3 regions of the Exiguobacterium sp. s59 genome follow, and region 1 is predicted to be linked to each of the others. Evidence: riboswitches for the same ligand, from Rfam matches in the RefSeq annotation. Region 1 holds a riboswitch; each other region holds the start of a gene.

Region 1 (5,290 bases):
TCCAATCGTTTCTCGTCCTCCGGAATGTCATACGGCGTATGACTCGTCAATGCGACTAAAAACGCATAGAACGGTTCATTCAACTCTTCCATAAATCCGACTGACGTATTCAAGAAATCTTGATCGTTGAGTGCCATCCCGATGATGCCTTGGTCGGGGTAGTCTTTGTCGCTAAAGAAATGATTGAATCCGATGTTGTCATAAAAATCATCTCGATTCCAAAAGTCTTTACGGAATGAGTGCATCGCTGCCGTATCGTAGCCCGCCTCGTTCAATGATTGAGAGAGCGCACTGAATTGATTTCCCGGGAAACGCGTGTAGACGGAACCGGATTTGACAGGATAGAGTGACGTGTTGACGATGAACTCCGCATCGGATGTCCGCCCCTCATGCGTCTGATGATACACGTTCGGGAAATAGAGCATGTCACGTCGCAATCGGTTCAAATTCGGAGTCAATTCCTGTCCGTTGATTTGTTGATCGATGACAGATGTTTGGAACGATTCGAGTTGTAAGACGATGACATTCGTATCCGGGCTCGGAGCACTTAATTCTTGGTAAGAGAGTGCTTGGATTTGAGAACGCTCCTCGTCGGTCAGTCCCTCGTCCCATCCCATAGCGCGATCGACACCTCGTGCAACGTCCATTGCGTGATAGCCCCAAAAACCGAGATGATAATATTCACGCATGTTGGAGATTGGGTCGTCTGCAATCCATTTTTCCCCGCGCTGATAACTGAGGGTGAGCGGAATCGTGAAAAGTAGAAATCCGAGTGTGAAGCCAGCGAGCGCCAATCGTCTTCCGTGCCGTTTCCTTTCACGGACAGGATGACGTTTCATATAACGTAAAATCAAACCGTAGATGATGAGATCGATGAAGAAGAAAGCGTCGATTGGACGAATGAGCGTCAAGAAGCCTCCACCGACGTCTCCCATCTGTCCAATGTCGGACAGTAAGGCGACGGATAATAAGTCCTCGAAATAGCGATAGTACCAGACGTCCGAGACGAGCAAAGTACTATGTAAAAACAAAGAAACGTATAAAATCCATCGACGAATTGGGTAAGACACGGCGAGTGCCCAACTTGTCAGGAGCAAAATCGTCGCCAAATTGATGAGGAAGAATGAGAAGTCGAACGCCGTCGCGGTCAACCAGCTAAAGAAGAAGAGCTTTGCCAGAGAGAGTGATAAGTAGCTCCAATAATCGAGATATTTGATCATGAACAACACATCCTTTTCATACCCATTCCCGATGAGACGAGTGAGGGAAACGTGAAGATGTGTCCAACAAAAAAGAGGCACATCGGCCTCAGTTGATCAGAAACGTATCACGCAGTTCAATGATGGTTCCTTCAGGTGCTTTTAGTTTACTTAAATGTCCATCGACGACGAAGTAGATGTTCCCACCGTGCTTCGGTAAGAACGTGACACCAAGTTGTTCGAGTCGTGCGACTTCCGCTTCGAGGTCATCCACATAGAGGGCAAAATGGACGGGACCGGCCGCGTGTTTCGAATAGTCTTGTAACGCTTCATCGGCTTTGGCGGTCTGTAGCTCGATATAAAAATCACCGAGCTTGAGCCAACTATTGAAGTCACGCGTATGGAAGTTTGGTGACTCTTGGACGAGTTCAAAACCGAGCGCTTCGTAAAATGACTTCGATGCGGCATAATCTGGTGTTTGGATACAAATATGGTGAATTTGTTTCATCAGGACTTTCCTTTCGTTTGGAGGTCGTTCACTCGGTTGCGGTGGAACGGGGAAGTCACATCTTCCGAGATGAGACTGATCGTATGTCCATCCGGGTCTCGTACGTCAAAGTAAGACATGCCTCCGAAATCGTGAAGCGGTGTCGCGATCAATCCTGCTTGTTCGAACGATTGATACGTGAACTGAATGTCCTCACAGATGACGTTGAAATAGACATGGGCTTGTCCGGATGCATCTTTAAATGTTGCGGGTTGCGGTGACGAGGTCTGGATCAATCCGAGTTGAGTCGAACCGTCTGGCAGACAAATCCCTATTCCTCCTTCCCAGCGCCCGATTTCTTGGGCATGAAAATAAGTGGTATACCAGTTCAGAGACTGTTCGACATCTGATACGGGAATGAAGATACTTCCGATTCGAAACATATGATAACCTCCCTTTCTCTTATTAGTGTAGCGAATGCATGGTCTCGAAGATACGGGGGAAGAAACTTTTTATGGGAGCAAGCGTATGGAAGATAGAGAAAGATAGAAATCAACGAGGTGAAAGCATGAAAGGAAATGAATTCACGATTCAATCGATTGATGCAGTCAATCGAGAGGCGGTCATCGCCCTGACAGTGGACGAGAAACAATCCCGATTCATCGAGACAAATTCCGAGTCGCTTCAAGAGATGGCTGAGGATACGAAATACAATTGGCGGAGCTATGCATTCTATGAAGGCGAGCGACCGGTTGGCTTCATGATGGTCGGAGCGGAAAACCAGACAGAACGTTATGTATGGCTCGACCGCTTCATGATTGGTCAACATGAACAGGGGAAAGGCGTTGGAACGAAGTGCCTACGCATGGCGGTGGACTGGATTCAGACAGAGTACGACGTGGATGATATCATCCTGAGCCTTCATCCAGAGAATGAAGCGGCGAAACGATTTTATGCGAAGAACGGCTTTGTCGACAGCGGCTTAATCGATGAATGGAACGACGAAGCGATTTGGGTCTATCACACAAAAACCCGACCGTCATGAGTCGGTCGGGTTCTCGGATCAACAATTTGTTATTTGAGGACACTTGGTCGCAACTGTTTCACGCGCGACAAAACGAGCCAACCGAGAAGCGCTCCCGTCAAACTAGAAGCAAGGAACGCCGGCACGAAGAAGAAGGCGCCGAACGTTGAACCCATTAACAGTTTCGCGTACGGAACGGCAATCAACGAGGCGATGACACCAGTTCCGATGATTTCTCCGAGAGCGGCAGCATAGAGACGGTTCGTGCGAACGAAGAAGATGCCGGCAAGACACGCACCGATCATGCCGCCAGGGAATGCGAGCAGTGACCCGGTCCCAGTCATGACGCGAATGAGTCCTGTGACGAAAGCGACGAGAACGGCTCCGATCGGACCGACGGTGACTGCGGCGATCACGTTCACCATGTGTTGAATCGGATAAGCGCGAGCGACACCTGTGGGAATCGAGATGAACATCGAGCCGACGACGGCGATGGCAACGAGCATTGCCATCCAAGTGAGTTGTTGAATACGCATGAATAGTCTCCTTTCAAAATAAAAACGCCACGTTTCCAGACGGAAAAATGGCGTGGACATACAGAGACGTATCCCAAGCCACTTCCCTACGCTGGTATGAGCCAGATCAGGTTCAAAGGGTCCGGCAAATGCCGTCTCAGCCCGAGGGCTCCCCTAGTGGTCGTTTATTGGTTTGAGTATAGCATAAATTGGAAGGGGACGGAATTACCCCTCATACTTGGCTAACAGGTCCTCATAGTCCTTCTCGTTCCAAAAGAGCGGTGAGATGGATTCGGGACCTTTTAAAATTTCTCCATCCTGATCATATACGATGGCATACCCGCCTTCGACATCAAATACGAATAAGTCGACAGTGACTTCGGTCACGCCGTTGCCGGCGACGATCACATCATCAATTGGTTCCCGTGCGAGCTCGACGCCCGCTTCATCGAGTTCAACGAGGAGGGCTGACGTGTAGGCATGCCGGTCATAGACCGATTGGAATTCATCGTGTGTGAGGACGACATCGGTAGGTGGGGCACTTGTGCCGAATTTCCGATTCTCAATCTCTTCAACATATTGAAAGAAGGACTCTTCTTGCCAAAAGAGTGGAGCGACCGATTCGGAACCGTTGATTAATGTTCCATCCTGACTGTCGAATACCGTAGCGTACGTTCCGTCATCGAGTTTGAACGGATAAATATCCGCATATGTGTGTTCGAGACCGTTCCCGGCAATGATGACGCGTTCGAACGTCTCACGGAACGGTTTGATGCCTTGTTGCTCGAGCGCAGCAAGGAGCGGTTGTGTTTGTTCATATTGGTCATAGACGTCTTTAAAGTCTTCACGTGTCCATTCGGTGATGGGTTCATCGGGTGATTCGATTGGGATCGGATTGTCTGCCACCGTATCCGTACAACCTGTGAGTAAAAGTGCACTTAATCCGAACATCGCCCATCGTCTCATGATTTCATCCCCTTAACTGACATTTTCCACCATTTTATCATTCATGATGAAAAAGCAGAACCTGTGCACATTCTCACTCGGGGTGAGGACGTGTCGCGTAGTGATCGAGTGTGCTCTTGAAGTGGAGCGTATCTTCTTCAGAAATCGTCACGCCTGAGGAGGTACCGTAGCGAACCGCATGATAAATGGACAGGTTCATCGGTAAATCGATGCGTTGGAACCACTCTTGCAATGTCTCATGAGCACGCAATCGCTTAGTTGGAACGAGAGATTGATTGAATATGATTAGCGCATCACGAATTGGGACGTTCGTGAACGCTGTGAGCGTTGAGACGGACGAAGCGTTCTCGTGTTGTAGCGATTCGATAAGCGGGTCTGTGCTTGAATCAGCATGATCTCGTGCGCGCGCCAAACGTTGCTTCCGTTTCCGATAGATATAAAAGGACAGGCAACAAAGCGCAAGCAAAGCGACGAATAACCCGAGATTTCGTCGTATGTATTCTCCAGAGCCTGTCAATTTATCGAGTGGTTTTATTTTTCCTTTTTGGGGGTCCAATTTAAACGGGTAATCTGCTTTAGATTCATCCATTAAAAGCTTACTGTCTTCATCTGATATGAAATCCGTCGGAGGACTGTTATTTTCCTCGACCGGTATCGTTTCCGGATTATAGAGCCACTCGAATACACTCGTCGTGATTACCATCATCGTGAAGGTGATCAGAAGTGTGGTGGAAATCATGAGAAGAAACTTGTTCGTCCAACGCAAGAGGACACCTCCTTTTTGAATGTTCAGACTATTTGTTGTTTATCTTACCATAAAAAGGTAAAGTTTGATTAAGACAAAAAATGGAGGTCGTCATATGGGCATGGAGCAGGTCATCAAACAGTTGAACGAGGTGTATTTAGGAAAAGAGGATGTCGTACTGCTCTGTTGTACGGCGTTACTCGCGGAAGGACACATTTTGTTAGAGGATGTACCCGGTACGGGAAAAACGTTACTTGCCAAGACGATTGCAGCTAGCTTCGACGGAGCGTTTTCTCGGATTCAGTTCACGGCCGACTTGTTACCGTCTGACGTGATTGGCGCAGATTACTTCAA
Region 2 (5,290 bases), on a different contig from region 1:
CATACGCATCTTGCGACCAATCCGCTTCATTCAAGTCAATCTGTTTCGTCTGAAGGGAGACGTTTCGCGAAATCGCCAAGCGCTCCGCTTTTTCGAGCCCTACTTTCGAAGCGTCCCACATCTCGACTTCGAAGCCAAGCGAAGCGAGCCATACCGCATTTCGACCTTCACCCTCCGCAATCGCCAGCACACGCTTTCCTTCAGGTGGATAAGACGTGATCCATTCGCGTAAAAACTTGTTTGGCGCTGTACCGTACACATAATCTTCCGAGCTAAAGCGTTCATCCCATTTCGACAAACCATCCACTCCTCTCACTTTTCCTTAAATATAGCAAAACAATGAGACTCAGATGGAAATCCTTCACGATTTTCTGAATTCATGCTTAGTCCAGTTGGGAGAGGGGAATAGATTTCTGAACTAATGGATAGAGTGGAGGCTAAGTAATGGAGAGAGTAGATGCGTCGTTGTGGATTCGGGTACGAAATACGCTTGGTGAAGGTCCTTGTTGGGATGCTGAGTTGAAGCGTTTTTATTGGGTGGATATCGAAGGTCATACGTTGTGGTGGTATGACGAACAAGAAGATGAAATTTCTTCTTTTGAGGTCGGGAAACAAGTCGGTTTCGTCATTCCAAAAGTGACGGACGGTGTCGTCCTTGGTCTAAAAGACGGGATTTATGAATGGGATGAAATCAATCGGGAGCTAAATAAAATTGTCGAATTGGATGATCCCGACGGTCGATTACGTTTTAATGATGGGAAAGCCGATCCATATGGTCGTATTTTTGCGGGCACACTCCACCTCGAAGATGAAGAAAATCAAGCGACATTGTATCGGGTCGATCGTGATGGAACGACTACATCATTGATGGATGAGTTGACGCTTTCGAACGGATTGACGTGGTCTCCTGACCATTCCGTTTTTTATCATATCGATACACCGACTGAAAAAATCCGGAAGTATGATTTTGATTTGAAGACAGGAACAATTTCGAACGGAGAGGTCGTCATCGATTTTTCGGAGGAAGAAGGTTTTCCTGACGGGATGACGTCCGATTCTGAAGGTTGTCTATGGATTGCGCATTACGCGGGTGGAAGAGTATCGCGGTGGGACCCGTCAACAGGCAAAAAGTTACTTGAAGTCCATGTTCCCGCACCAAATGTCACTTCATGTGCCTTTATCGGAGATGGACTCAATCGATTAGCTATCACGACGGCTCGTGAAGGAATGGATGAGGAGGCGCTTTCTGAATATCCGGAAGCGGGATCGGTATTTATCATCGACACAGAAGTGAAAGGGATGCCATTGTATCGTTTCGGTCGCTGAGGAGGAAGTACGATGGTGAAACGACTGTTAGTTCGAGCTGGAATTGGGTTGGCAGTTGCTGCAGCGGTCAAGATTGGGATTCAAAAGTTACAAGAAAATCGAACGCGTGAAGAAGATCATTCGTATCTCGATCCGAAGTGGGATGAAGTGCCAAGTATTGATTCGGATAAAGATGAGGATGAGGTCGGATTGACTCAACTCGATTCGATTTATCGGGCTGAATGGCAGGCGAATGCTTATCCACGCTCGGAGGCAGAACGAAAAGCATTGGAAGAATAATTGTATGTTCTTCAAAAACACGTCCATGTGGCGTGTTTTTTATTGACAAAAGTAAGGAACGACTCCATTATACAAAGAGTAATGATTACGATTTAATGGAGGTCCATCATGAAACGAATTCCAATTACAGTACTTTCGGGTTATCTCGGTAGCGGGAAGACGACACTGCTCAACCACATCTTACATAACCGAGAACATAAAAAATATGCGGTCATCGTGAATGATATGAGCGAGTTGAATATCGACGAGAAGCTGATTGATCAGGGCGGGTTCTCGCGGACCGATGAAAAGCTAGTCGAACTCTCGAACGGGTGTATCTGCTGCACGCTGCGGGAAGATTTGTTGACGGCTGTCTATGACTTAACAAAAGACCGTGAGCTCGACGGGATCATCATCGAGTCATCAGGAATCTCTGAACCAATTCCTGTCGCGCAGACATTCACGTATGCCGATGACGCTCTTGGGATTGATTTGACGAGCCGTGTGTACATCGATGCGATGGTCACGGTCGTCGATGCGTACCGTTTCTTCAAAGATTTCAATTCTGGTGAATCGCTCATGGAGCGTCAACAAGCCGTCGACACCGGTGACGTCCGTGAAGTAGTCGATTTGCTCGTCGACCAAGTCGAATTTGCGGATATCATCGTATTGAATAAGGCGGACCGTGTGTCCGAAGGGGAACTACAGGAGATGAAGGGGTTACTCCAAACACTGAACCCGAGTGCGAGATTGTTGACGTCGACATACTCGAACGTCGCGTTAGAAGACCTTCTAGACGTCCAGTTATTCGATTTTGATCAGGCGATGCGCGCTGCAGGGTGGATCCAAGAACTCGAGTCGGAAGAACATACGCCGGAAACGGAAGAGTATGGCATCAGCTCATTTGTCTACCGGCGCCGTCGACCGTTCCACCCTGAACGTTTGATGCACTGGATGGAACATTATCCAGAAGAAATCGTCCGTGCAAAAGGATTTTTATGGATTGCGACAAGAAACGACCTCGCTTGTCTGTTTTCACAGGCAGGGTATGCATCAACGCTCGAACATGCAGGTCGTTGGCTTGCGACGTTACCTGCAAGTGAACGTGAGGAGATGTTTGCAGCTGAACCTGAGCTTCGTGAGGATTACATCGAGCCATACGGGGATCGGCAAAACGAGTTGGTGCTCATCGGTCAACGAATGGAACGGGAAGTGGTCGAGCAATCGCTTGACGCCTGTTTATTGACGGACGAAGAGATGCCGTCATCGTGGAATACGTTCCATGACCCACTTCCGGGTTCAGGTCATCTCGTCACATATTCAGATTGACCGTTTACAAAAGATTAAAACATCGCTATACTGTGACTGCATAAGTAACCGCATATTAATGACTGCACTAGGGGTGCTTCGGCTGAGATGAGAGCATGGCTCCGATCCCTTATAACTCGATCCAGATAATACTGGCGTGAGGAAGTGCGGCACTTTCTCTATGCAAGTTTGTATAGATTTTGTTGCTGCATTCTCATGAATGCGGCTTTTTTTATGCAAACACATTTAGAGGGGGAAACAAAATGAATGAATCATGTGGTACGAGCCCAATCGTCGGGTTTCGATTCACACTGAGCCCGATGACAGACGATTTTGTCGGGACAATCAAAGGTGCTCTAAAACGAACGGATCTGTCAGGTGTGTGGAGACATACGGATGACGTGTCGACGGTCATCCGTGGACGAGTCGAGCATGTGTTTGACGTCGCTCGAACGGTGTTGAGTCTTGCTTCGGAGGAAGGGAAGCACGTCTCGCTGAGCGGAACGTTCTCTGTCGGTTGTCCAGGAGATTCAACGGGAGATGAGGCACTCGAGGCTCCGAGCGAACCATCAAACGGTGCATCAAGAGACCAGTATGTGTCTTCGCAGTTCGCACTCTATCCGATGGGTGCTGACAATTACATGGAACTCATCTATGAAGAAATCGAGCAAGCAAAACAGGCTGGTGTCTATAACGAGTCGATGCATTATGCATCAGGCATCCATGGGAACTTAGATGACGTGTTCTCGTACTATGAGGCGGCTTTTAAGCGGACGCGCGAAAAGAACCGACATGTTGTCATGACGGTGACGTTCAGTGTAAATAGTCCGTCACATGGAGGGCGACATGCTTAAATCGTGGAAATTAAAAGAGGTCGTCCTTGTCTCCGTATTGTCTGTCGTCTTTGCCGTCGTCTACTTATTGTTCGTCCATATTGGGAACTTATGGGCAGGATTGATCGGACCGATCGCCTACGAGTGGATCTTCGGTATCTGGTTCATCGTGTCAATCATCTCGGCGTACATCATCCGGAAGCCTGGTGCCGCCTTCATCTCAGAAGTGATGGCCGCGACGATTGAGATGTTGATTGGGAATGCCATTGGGCCACGCATCATCTTGGTCGGCATCGTTCAAGGTTTAGGGGCAGAAGCCGTCTTTGCGATGACGGGCTACCGACGTTATGAGCTATGGGTACTCATGCTTGCCGGATTTGGGTCGGCTGTCACGAGTTTCGTCTATACATATTTCATGAGTGGGTTCGCGATGTTAGAGCCAGGTTATGTGGCGACGATGTTCGGGCTGAGAGCCGTCAGTGGGATGGTCATCGCTGGGATCGGTGGGAAGTTGCTCAGTGACCTATTGCTGAAGACAGGATCACTTCGCGGTTATGCGATTTCACGAAGTGGGAACGTCCATGGTTGAGACAGAGTCACTTCATTTTAGATTCCCAGAGAGTTCTGAGGCGATTCTTGAAGACGTGACCGTTTCAATCCGTCAAGGTCGTACGATTCTTAGTGGGGCGAGCGGAAGCGGGAAATCGACGCTTCTCGCGCTATTCAACCGTCTCTATCCGGAGAATTGTGACGGAATCCTTGATGGTAGACTCGAACTACTTGGACGATCATACGACGACTATGCACCTGGCGAGATCAATCAGCGGGTCGGGACGGTGTTTCAAGACCCGGATACGCAATTTGTCATGGAGCGGGTGGATGAAGAACTGATCTTCACACTTGAGAACTTGTCGACACCTGTCTCAGACATCGAACAACGCGTGACGGAAATCCTCGAATCGTTACAGTTGAGTGATTATCGAAACCGAAAAATCGATTCGTTGTCAGGCGGACAGAAACAGCGGATTGCTGTTGCGTGCGCTCTAGTCGGAAGACCGGAATGGCTACTGCTCGATGAACCGTTGACTCATCTTGACCCGGTGACCGCGTACGAATTTGTGGAATGGCTCGATCGAGTGACAGGACTGAACGTCATCGTCGTTGAACATCGTCCTCACCTATGGGGTGATTACTTTGACTGGCATATTGAATTAGAGCGAGGGCGTATCGTTCGGAATGAATCCTTTTGCCCGGTCGATGACTTTGCATTTATAAAGTCAAACGCTTCGCTAAAAAATCCTTATCACTACACAATCGAAGAGGTCAGACGTGATTCATTTCAGCTGAAAAGATCGGAGCTTCATGTCCGAGCAGGAGAAGTGATTGCCATACTTGGTCCGAATGGGAGCGGGAAGTCCACGTTTTTAAGAAGCTTAACGGAACATGACCGACGGGTTGGGCTCGTACCGCAATCGCCGGAACATTTATTTTTCATGAATTCTGTCGAAAGTGAATTACAGTTTGGTCATGAAGATTCGATTGAGAGCGTTTTATCTGACATGTCG
Region 3 (5,290 bases), on a different contig from region 1:
CTTCATTTCAATTGCCATATGGAGTAGCCTCCTTTATTCGGAATGATTCCTAATGTACATTCTACAATAAGTACCTAGTTATTAAAAGAACCTGCTCCAGAAACTCGGTCAATTAACGCGATAACCTCATTCATTATTCAAATCCTTGAGAGTAATGTCAAGTTTTTTTCTTGTCATGGTACGATTTTCTAGTTGCATCGGGAAAAAAGCCGTGCTAATATAAACGAGTGTCTATTAGGACGAACCCACATAAAAAAGGAGGGGAAACGCATGGCACGTAAATGCTACGTAACAGGTAAATCACCTAAATCAGGTAACAACCGTTCGCACGCACTCAACAAGACAAAACGTACTTGGGGTGTAAACGTACAAAAAGTTCGTATTCTCGTTGACGGTAAACCGAAACGCGTTTGGGTTTCAGCTCGCGCACTTAAATCAGGTCTCGTTGAACGCGTATAATACTTATACACGAACGAATAAATCCCAGCGGCATTCGCCGATGGGATTTTTTTGTGCTCATTTTTTGACAATCATGACGAGAACGGTCCCTTGATGGACCGTCAACCGGGCAGAATCCGTAGACCATTCATTTGAGATCGTCAGCGCCTCTCCGCTCGTCACGTCATGATGGTCAAGTGGATATTTGACATCTTTAATGGAAATCGTAGCTGTCTTCCATGGCATGAAAGACAAATAGTGACCGTCCCGTTTCGGAATGGTATAGTCTCCTATTCTTACAAGATAGACCGTTTGCCCTTCATCATGAAGGTGCATCTCCGGATAGGACTCCAGTAAGCCTACGTTCGCAAACGTCATATCGATCCGTCCCCCGAGAGCCCCATACACATCGATTCGTGTTGCTCCCCGTTCTCTTGCTAACTCCAATGCAATTTCTAAGTCTGTCACATCTTTCTCCGAAGGATAGCGTAACGCTTGATCAGGTGGTGTCCCATCGAACGAATCAAAATCTCCCACCACGACGTCTGGTACAACTCCTTCATCTAACAGTCTTTGATATCCACCATCCACACCAATCACAAAATCGGCATCACGCGGTAAGTCCGGAATAGGTGCCGGACTCGCCGCGACGATTAGTACGTTCATTGACGGATATCCCGTGTCGCCACACGCGTGAAACGTGGTGCTGTCGTGAAGAGAAGTACTAACACGATGGCCGAGATGACAAAGGATGGGAGCATATACGTGGCGTTATATCCGAGCGAGTAGGCCACGACCGGACCTTCTGCGTATTCAGCGAAGAAGACGATACCCGAGATGACGTGCGCTGCGTATCGTAACATCGACCCGAGCAATGCCCCGAGCACTAAATAGATGGCAAGCGTCTTTGTCGCACCTTGACTCGCAGCATGTTTCACTCGCCCTGCGAATACCCCGGCCATACCGACGAGGCCATATGCGACCGTATAGTCGAGCAAGAATTGTACAGGTGTGAAAATGTATGCTCCGAACAAGAGTTGAAGTGTCCCGACGAGCGCGCCTGTCGCAAGACCACTTTTCAGCCCGTGACGGAACGCCATGACAAAGATCGGGAGCATCGCTAAACTGATAGACCCACCTTGTGGTAAACGATATGGAATGAGCAAATCAAAAATAAGCCCGAGCGCCGCAAACAATGAAATTTCAATGAGCGCTTGTAATTTGAAACGTGATTTCATCCTTCTTCCTCCTTTATTTGTTTGAACGACAAAAAGCAGCATGACGTAAACGCCATGCTGCTTGAATTCGCAACGTGCATTTTCGCCACATCCCTACGTCCGTGTGAACGGAACAGGTTCAAAGGGTTAGCGTATGCCTCTCAGCCACATGATGTGACACCCCTTGCGACTCTATCTTGTTGTTCTACCGTCGATTATACACGAGATGCGCCACGAATGCTATCGATGGCTGCTTTATAATCCGATTGACTATAGATGGCTGATCCTGCCACAAGCACATCAGCTCCAGCATCGATGCAACGTTTTGCCGTTTCTGCGTTCACACCACCATCGATTTCAATCTCAAAATCAAGTTGATGGTCTTGACGAAGTTGGCTAAGCGCTGAAATTTTTGGCACGACCGATTCAATAAACGCCTGACCCCCGAATCCTGGGTTGACCGTCATGAGCAACACCATATCGACGTCCGTGAGTACGTGTTCAATCGTCGAAAGTGGTGTATGTGGGTTTAAGACGACCCCACATTTCGCACCTGCCGCTTTGATTTGCTGTAAGACACGATGCAAATGATTCGTCGCTTCCACGTGTACGGTTACGATGTCCGCACCGGCTTTCACGAAATCTTCAACGTAGCGTTCTGGTTGGTCAATCATCAAATGTACATCGAGTACCATGTCTGATTTTTTACGCAAGCTCGCGAGAACAGGTAGACCAATCGAGATGTTTGGTACGAATTGCCCGTCCATCACGTCAAAATGGATATAGTCAGCCCCTGCTTCTTGAACGGCTTTTACTTCAGCTTCCAAGTTGGCAAAATCGGCAGCTAAAATAGATGGTGCAATTTTAATCATCTGTCAATACCTCCGTTTTCGATCGTTTAACTCCTCCATAAAGGTAACATAATTTTCGTACCTTGTTGAAGCAATTTCGCCATTTTCAACCGCTTGTTTGATGGCACATCCTGGTTCATTAACGTGGACACATCCCCGGAACTTACAATCGTCATGGCGTTCCACGAATTCGGGGAAGCACCATCTGAGCTCATCTGTCTCAAGTTCCTGAGGAAACTCTAGACTTGAAAAACCCGGTGTATCGGCAACGAGACCATCCGCCAATTGGATTAACGTCACGTGACGTGTCGTATGTTTTCCTCGTCCGAGCGATTTCGAGATTGCACCTGTCGCCAACTCGAGTTCTGGCGCGACTGCATTGAGTAACGAACTTTTCCCGACACCGGTCTGACCGGCGAAGACGCTCGTTTTTCCCTTGAATAGACTGCGCACTTCATCAACACCGTGCCCATGCTCCGTCGACGTTTCGATCACGTCATACCCAATCGCCCGATAGCGAGCAATCGCCACTTGAATCGGTTCGACTTCACTTTCATCGAGCAAGTCCATCTTCGTCAATACGATGATTGGATGAATTTGCTTCGATTCAATGAGAATGAGAAAACGGTCAAGCAAATGATAGGAAAACGCTGGTTCCTTAACTGAAAAGAGGAGGAACGCTTGATCAATATTCGCAATCGGTGGCCGAACGAGATGGTTTTGGCGCTCTTCCACTTCAAGAATATAGCCGGTCCCATCTTCTTGATCTTGAATCACCACATCGTCGCCGACGACAGGTGAGATATTGCGTTTTCGAAAATTCCCCCTTGCCCGACAACGAATCTCTTGATTCGCCTCGGTCATCACATCATAAAACCCGCCTTGAAGACGAATGATTGTTCCTTTCATTATGACTACCTCCTTTTAAAAAAGAGGTGACGACACCGTCACCTCTTTATTGTGCCTCTTCGGCTTGCGCATATGTGACTGAATCCGTTCGAACAATCTCACCATCAACTTCAATCGTTGCTGTCCCGACTTCGTCAGGGGCAATGACTAGCGTGTACGAGTACGTTGTCGTCTCTGTGATTTGATCACGAAGTACCTCAATTTCACCACGTGCGTCAACCGTACGAATGACGACTTCGACCGCTTTCGGCTTCTTATCCTTATCCAGTTGCTCGACTTCAACACTCACTTCACGTTCAATCGAGATATCGGTCGGTTCGACGCCTTCCGATACAATCACCGTGAGCTCCGTTCCCGGGTCGACTGCCGTCCCGGCTGTCGGAAGTTGACGGATGATTTGACCTTTTGGAACACTTGTCGAAAATTCATCCTTCTTCACGATTTTCAATTTGTTCTGTTCAGCATAAATAGATGCTTCGTCGAACGTATACCCGGCAAGGTTAGATAGTTCCACTTTGTTGCTACCTGTCGACACAACGAGCGTGACCGTCACCTCTGAAGGAACGACCTCTTCACCTGGGTCAACCGATTGTGAAATTACATCCCCACTGTTTACCGTTTCAGAAGCTTCGGTTTTGATTTCAAGATCGCTGAATGCCAAGTCTTTTAGCATACGCTCAGCGGCAGTCTGTGAAAGACCTTCCACGTTCGGCATCTCGACCGTCTCTTTTCCGGCCGATACGACAATCGTCACAGTCGTGCCGCGTTTCGGTTTACGTCCTTCTTGCGGATTTTGCGAAATGACCTCACCCTCCGCAATATCATCGCTCGCACGTTCTGTCACTTCGACGACAAATCCAGAAGCCTCGAGTTCTGTCGTCGCGTCCCCGATACTCATGCCGACGACATCAGGCACGACGGCGCGCGACATTTCGTCGGCGACCACATACGCCGCAATGCTTCCCCCAATTAAGAGAATGACGAGTAATATCCAAATCCACCATTTGCGTTTCTTCTTTTTAACCGGTGCCTCATTTGGCTCCTGTTCCTTTGGTGGTGTGACCGGGGGCGGTGTCACCGGTACATCTTGTTTTTCTTCAGGCATGACCGGCGCCATGACGAGTGTTTGGTCGAACTCGTCTTGATTGGCTGAGAGACGTCTCGGCTCATTGGCACGTTCTCGGCTTAATGCGGTCATACAATCTTTCTTGAAAGCTGCGACCGATATATGACGGGCACCCGGTGATTTCGACAAGGCTTGCATGACACAATTCTCAAGCGCTTGTGGAATATTCGGATTCAAATCCATCGGCCGAATCGGGTCATCTTGCAAATGTTGAAGCGCGACTGCGACCGGCGTCTCGCCGATAAACGGTACGCGCCCCGTCAACAATTCGTACAAAACGGCACCTAGCGAGTAAATATCCGACTTTTCATCCGCGAATTTCCCGCGAGCTTGTTCAGGTGAGAAATAGTGGACAGAGCCTAGGACGGACATCGTATGCGTCAACGTCGCATTCGACATCGCAACCGCAATTCCAAAATCGGTCACCTTCACATTTCCATGCTGATCGATCATCATATTTTGTGGTTTGATGTCCCGATGAATGATTCGATTCGCATGGGCGTGATCAATCGCATCACAAATCTGTCCCATGATGCGCAACGCCTCATCGACAGATATGTATTCTTCTTGCAAATATTGTTTTAACGTCACGCCATCGACGTGTTCCATGACGATATAGTATAAATCATCTTCATCACCGACGTCGTAGATGGCGACGATATTCGGATGGTTCAGACTCGTAGCCGCGTGGGCTTCTCGCTCGAACCGACGTATAAATTGTTCGTTATGTGAGAATTCAGATCGCAACA

What was found. Region 1 has a riboswitch for thiamine pyrophosphate ahead of thiW (energy coupling factor transporter S component ThiW). Riboswitches for the same ligand answer to the same signal wherever they lie in the genome.
Region 2: another riboswitch for thiamine pyrophosphate. It lies ahead of KNO91_RS09215 (Ykof family thiamine-binding protein); the one in region 1 lies ahead of thiW (energy coupling factor transporter S component ThiW).
Region 3: another riboswitch for thiamine pyrophosphate. It lies ahead of thiT (energy-coupled thiamine transporter ThiT); the one in region 1 lies ahead of thiW (energy coupling factor transporter S component ThiW).

The regions. Positions count from the first base shown of each region.
Region 1 covers NZ_JACSKG010000002.1:17,949-23,238, forward strand. The annotation lists gene KNO91_RS03400 (LTA synthase family protein) at 1-1,220, opposite strand, end outside; gene KNO91_RS03405 (VOC family protein) at 1,309-1,707, opposite strand; gene KNO91_RS03410 (VOC family protein) at 1,707-2,129, opposite strand; gene KNO91_RS03415 (GNAT family N-acetyltransferase) at 2,255-2,731, shown strand; gene thiW (energy coupling factor transporter S component ThiW) at 2,761-3,246, opposite strand; TPP riboswitch at 3,313-3,411, opposite strand; gene KNO91_RS03425 (hypothetical protein) at 3,451-4,191, opposite strand; gene KNO91_RS03430 (hypothetical protein) at 4,265-4,957, opposite strand; gene KNO91_RS03435 (AAA family ATPase) at 5,052-5,290, shown strand, end outside.
Region 2 covers NZ_JACSKG010000004.1:206,451-211,740, reverse strand. The annotation lists gene KNO91_RS09235 (class I SAM-dependent methyltransferase) at 1-307, opposite strand, end outside; gene KNO91_RS09230 (SMP-30/gluconolactonase/LRE family protein) at 445-1,326, shown strand; gene KNO91_RS09225 (hypothetical protein) at 1,339-1,605, shown strand; gene KNO91_RS09220 (GTP-binding protein) at 1,714-2,913, shown strand; TPP riboswitch at 2,973-3,073, shown strand; gene KNO91_RS09215 (Ykof family thiamine-binding protein) at 3,156-3,746, shown strand; gene KNO91_RS09210 (ECF transporter S component) at 3,739-4,314, shown strand; gene KNO91_RS09205 (ABC transporter ATP-binding protein) at 4,307-5,290, shown strand, end outside.
Region 3 covers NZ_JACSKG010000001.1:431,106-436,395, reverse strand. The annotation lists gene KNO91_RS02250 (Asp23/Gls24 family envelope stress response protein) at 1-18, opposite strand, end outside; gene rpmB (50S ribosomal protein L28) at 271-459, shown strand; gene KNO91_RS02240 (thiamine diphosphokinase) at 517-1,104, opposite strand; gene thiT (energy-coupled thiamine transporter ThiT) at 1,101-1,676, opposite strand; TPP riboswitch at 1,750-1,850, opposite strand; gene rpe (ribulose-phosphate 3-epimerase) at 1,871-2,527, opposite strand; gene rsgA (ribosome small subunit-dependent GTPase A) at 2,531-3,418, opposite strand; gene pknB (Stk1 family PASTA domain-containing Ser/Thr kinase) at 3,462-5,290, opposite strand, start outside.